DNA from 2 places in the Brevundimonas sp. GCM10030266 genome. Region 2 is predicted to be linked to the other one. Evidence: riboswitches for the same ligand, from Rfam matches in the RefSeq annotation. Region 2 holds a riboswitch; the other holds the start of a gene.
What was found. A riboswitch is a leader RNA that binds a small molecule or an ion and turns the genes downstream of it on or off. The one in region 2 is predicted to bind cobalamin.
Positions count from the first base shown of each region.

Region 1: another riboswitch for cobalamin. It lies ahead of ACFQQC_RS07760 (DUF1852 domain-containing protein); the one in region 2 lies ahead of ACFQQC_RS03485 (TonB-dependent receptor plug domain-containing protein).

Region 1 is NZ_JBHTCY010000002.1:262,064-264,063, reverse strand. Features, by position in the region: gene prpF (2-methylaconitate cis-trans isomerase PrpF) at 1-666, shown strand, start outside; cobalamin riboswitch at 726-932, shown strand; gene ACFQQC_RS07760 (DUF1852 domain-containing protein) at 1,043-2,000, shown strand, end outside.
Region 2 is NZ_JBHTCY010000001.1:667,187-669,980, reverse strand. Features, by position in the region: gene ACFQQC_RS03485 (TonB-dependent receptor plug domain-containing protein) at 1-1,076, opposite strand, end outside; cobalamin riboswitch at 1,239-1,381, opposite strand; gene mutS (DNA mismatch repair protein MutS) at 1,480-2,794, shown strand, end outside.

The DNA.
Region 1 (2,000 bases), on a different contig from region 2:
CCCGCCGATGAAGGCGAGGGCGACGACGGCGGGGCCATGTTCCCGACCGGAAACCTGATCGACGCGCTGGACGTCCCCGAGGATCTGGTCGCGGGCGGCAAGCTGACCGTCACGATGATCAATGCGGGTATCCCGACGATCTTCGTCAACGCCGCCGACCTCGGCTACGCGGGCACGGAGCTGCAGGAGGCCATCAACGGCGATCCGGCGGCCCTGAAGCGGTTCGAGGCCCTGCGCGCCATCGGGGCGCTGAAGATGGGGCTGATCGACAGCCTCGAAGGCGCGGCCAAGCGCCAGCACACGCCCAAGATCGCCTTCGTCTCGCCGCCCAGGGACTATGTCTCATCCAGCGGCAAGGCGGTCGCGGCGGCCGATGTGGACCTGCTGGTCCGCGCCCTGTCGATGGGCAAGCTGCACCACGCCATGATGGGCACGGCGGCGGTGGCTATCGGGGCGGCGGCGGCGATCCCCGGCACGGTGGTCAATCTGGCGGCGGGGGGCGGCGAGCGTCAGTCGGTGCGCTTCGGCCACCCGTCCGGGACCCTGCGCGTCGGCGCCGAGGCCGTGCAGCAGGACGGCGGCTGGACCATCACCAAGGCGATCATGAGCCGGAGCGCCCGACGTCTGATGGAAGGCGCGGTCTTCGTTCCGGACGACACGATCTGAAAATCACATAATCATATAAAGATATCTTTATGTGATTATTGACATCCGGCGCGTCTGTGTCAGTCTGGCGGCGTCGTGGTTCTGCGCGTCCTCTCCGGAGGGCGCGGAGCTAAGAGGGAAGCCGGTGTGAAGCCGGCGCTGCCCCCGCAACTGTGAGCGGCGAGCCGAAGGTTCATCTCGTGTCACTGGGAGTCCAATCCCGGGAAGGCCGGACCGGAAGCCGTGACCCGTGAGCCAGGAGACCTGCCCCGACAGATAACGTCCTCCGGCGGGGTGTCCGGTCAGGTCGCATGAGCGCCGCGACGGGACTGATCCGCGCGGGCGATCGCGCGTCCCTGTCCGCTGTCCCGCCACAGCATCAACGGCAGAGACTCCCATGACCGCCGCCGACTTCACCTTCACCCTCTCGAGCATCGCGTTCGACGAGGACTATCACCCGGCCGAGAGCACGCGGCTCACCACCAATTTCGCCAATCTGGCCCGGGGCGAGAGCCGTCAGGAGAACCTGCGCAACACCCTGCGCATGATCGACAACCGGTTCAATTCGCTTGCGGATCAGGACAATCCGCGCGGGGACCGCTACGCGGTGGAGCTCAACATCGTCTCGGCGGCGCTGAACGTCGGGGGCGAGGATGACCGGGAGTCTTTCCCGCAGTTCGAGATCCTGCAGACGATCGTGGTCGACAGGGAGACGGGCGAGCGGACCAACGGCATCGTCGGCAACAACTTCTCATCCTACGTCCGCGACTACGACTTCAGCGTCGTTCTGCCGGCCCATATGAAGGCCAATCCGGGCGCCTTCGCTCCGGCGGACTACGGCGACCTGCATGGCAAGCTGTTCAGGCATTTCCTGAACTCGGCCGCCTATCGGGAAGCCTTCGCCAAACCGCCGGTGATCTGCCTGAGCGTGTCGAGCAACAAGACCTATCACCGCAACGGCAAGGCGCATCCGGTGCTGGGCCTGGAGTATGAGAACGACGCGTTCTCGCCGACCGACGACTATTTCGCGAAGATGGGGATGAAGGTCCGCTACTTCATGCCCCGGGGCAGCGTGGCGCCCTTCGCCTTCTACCACATCGGCGATCTGACGGCGGACTACACCGATCTGGAGCTGATCAGCACCATCGCGACGATGGAGACCTTCCAGAAGATCTATCGGCCCGAAATCTACAACGCCAACTCGCCGGCGGCCGACCAGTACCAGCCGAGCCTGAAATATCAGGACTATTCCCTGACCCGCATCGTCTACGACCGGGAGGAGCGCAGCCGGCTGGCCGTCGAACAGGGACGCTTCGTCGAGGAGCGGTTCATCAGGCCGCATCGGGCCCTGCTGG
Region 2 (2,794 bases):
CTCAGGGCCTCCGTGACCTGATAGCGGCCGGTGGCGAAGGCCGCGGTGTTCTCAAGGCTGACGTCGGCGCCCGTCGACAGGCTGCCCTGGCTTTCCTCCCGCTCGGCGCCGAAGGCGTAGGTGGTCGCGCCCGTCTCGCCATTGGCCTGCCAGCGATAGGCCTGACGGTCGGCCTCGAAGACCGAGCCGAAGGCGCTGAAGGTCTCGCGCTCGATGTTCGAGCCCGAGACGCTGAACTGATGTTCCAGACCCAGCGCATCGACGGTGGCGCGGAGGACGCCGGACCACTGTTCGGACTCCGACCGGTCGGCGTTGTCGGAGATGGGGAAGCCGTTATCGAGGTCGGCCTCACTGCGCGACCAGCGGGCCGAACCGTCCAGCTTCACCGCCGGAGAGACGGCATAGCGGCCGCGCACGCCGACCGTGGTGTTGTCGAACCCGTCGGCTTCCGGATTGCCGTTCGCTTCATCCGCGACGGAGATGCCGTCGGTGGTGAAGCGCGAGACATAGCCGCCCAGCGCCCAGGTCTCATTGGCCGTGCCGACGGCCAAGCGACCGCGCGCGGTGTCGAAGCTGCCGGCCTCGGCCTCGGCGCGGACGCCGTTGATCTCGCGGGTGGTGAAGGCGATCACGCCGCCGATGGCGTCCGAGCCCCACAGCGAGGACTGCGGACCCGACAGGATTTCGATGCGCTCGACATCCCCCAGATCGAAGCCTGAGAAATCATAGGCGCCGTTCGGCTCGGCCGCGTCGTTCACGGGTGCGCCGTCGACCAGCACCAGGGTCTTGCCGGGCGTCGCGCCACGCATGCGGACCTGGGCCACGCCCCCATAGGCGCCCGAACGCGTGACCGACAAGCCGGGCACGTCGCTGAGGATGTCGGCGGCGAAGACGGCGCCGCGCTGTTCAATGGCGGCGCTGTCGATGACGCGGGCGCCGGGCGTATCGCTGACGATGGCCGGGATGCGGGTGGCGGTGACCACCACTTCTTCCAGCTCATTCGCCGATTGGGCGAAGGCCGGGGCGGCGAGGGCGGCGGTCAGGGCCGCCGTGGACAGGAGAATGGAGCGCTTCATTGAGCGGGAACCCCTTCGGCCCCGCGAAGACGCGCGTGGGGCCATCATGAGCGAGCCGATCCGCCGGGCCTGAATGGTCCGGACGGCGCAAGATCGGGTCGCTGCGACGGAAGTCCCGCGCTGCTGTCTGGTCCCGGACAGGAGCGAGCGACGGTGGCGGCCAGGTCTCCTGGCTTGCGGGTCAAAACTCGAAGCCCTCGCCTTCCCGGCCCGGGGACCAGTGGCGCCGGGGCGAGCCCCGGACGGACAGCGAACTCGCCGCCTACAGTTGCGGGCACAGCCGCGGTGTCTGACCGCGTTCCCTTAACCGCCGGTGCGGCTTGTCGCAGTGCGGCGATGCTTGTGCAAGACGGGCGGATCACGCTTGAGAGGACGGCCCTGATCCGTCACCCTGACGCCACGCATGAACGCTCCCCTCGCCCACCCGCCGCAAACCGACGCCGTTCCCTCGCTGGAGGGCGCGACGCCCTTCATGGCGCAGTATCTGACGGCCAAGGCCGGGCAGCCGGACGCCATCCTCTTCTTCCGGATGGGCGACTTCTACGAGCTGTTCTTCAGGGACGCCGAGATCGCGGCGGCGGCGCTGGGCATCACCCTGACCAAGCGGGGCAAGCATCAGGGCGAGGATATCCCGATGGCCGGCGTGCCGGTGCATGCGCTGGACGGCTATCTGGCGCGGCTGATCCGGCAGGGGTTCAAGGCGGCGATCTGCGAACAGCTGGAAGACCCCGCCGAGGCCAAGAAGCGCGGCGGCAAGGCGGTGGTGCATCGCGGCGTGGTGCGGGTGGTCACGCCGGGCACCCTGACCGAGGACAGCCTGCTGGATGCGCGCGGCGCCAACCGGCTGGCCGCCGTGGCGGTGCGCAAGGGGCGGGCGGCGGTGGCGGTGGTCGAGCTGGCCGGAGGACTGGTCGATGTGGTCGCCTGTCCGCTGGAAGACCTCGGCGCAACCCTGGCCTCGTTCCGACCGTCGGAGGTTCTGGTCCCGGACCGGCTGTTCTCGGACGAGGACACGAAAGACGCGCTGAACAGTTCGGGCGGGGTGGTGCAGGCCCTGCCGCAGGCTCTGGCCGAGCCGGTCGGGGCCAAGGTGCGGGTGGAGCGGCTGTATGGCGTCGCCTCGCTGGACGGCTTCGGCGCGTTTGAAGAGGCCGAGGTCTCGGCCCTGGGCCTGATCGCCGCCTATCTGGAGACGACGCAGGCCGGCAAGATCCCGGCCCTGACGCCGCCGCGCCGCTCGGGCGATACCGGCTTCCTGGCCATCGATCCGGCGACCCGGCTCAGCCTGGAGATCGACCGCACCCAGCGCGGCGAACGCGACGGCTCCCTGCTGGCCTGTATCGACCGGACCGTGACATCGGGCGGGGCGCGCGCACTGGCCGAACGGATCGCCCGGCCGCTGCGGGACACCATCTCCATCAATCACGGACTGGATGCGGTCGAATGGCTGCTGGAGCGGCGCGACCTGCGCCGGGATGTTCGCGACGGGCTGAAGGCGTCGTCGGACGTGGCGCGCGCTGTTTCGCGACTGGCGCTGGGCCGGGGCGGACCGCGCGATCTGGCCGCCATCCGCAACGGCCTGTCCATCGCCGAGGGCATCGCGGGCCTGTTCCCGCCGGTCGCCGATCCCCTGACCGGACCGCCGCCGCGCATCGCCGCCTGTGTCGACCGGATGACCCTGTCGCCCGATCTGGGTCGGCTGCTGGTCGATCTGGCCG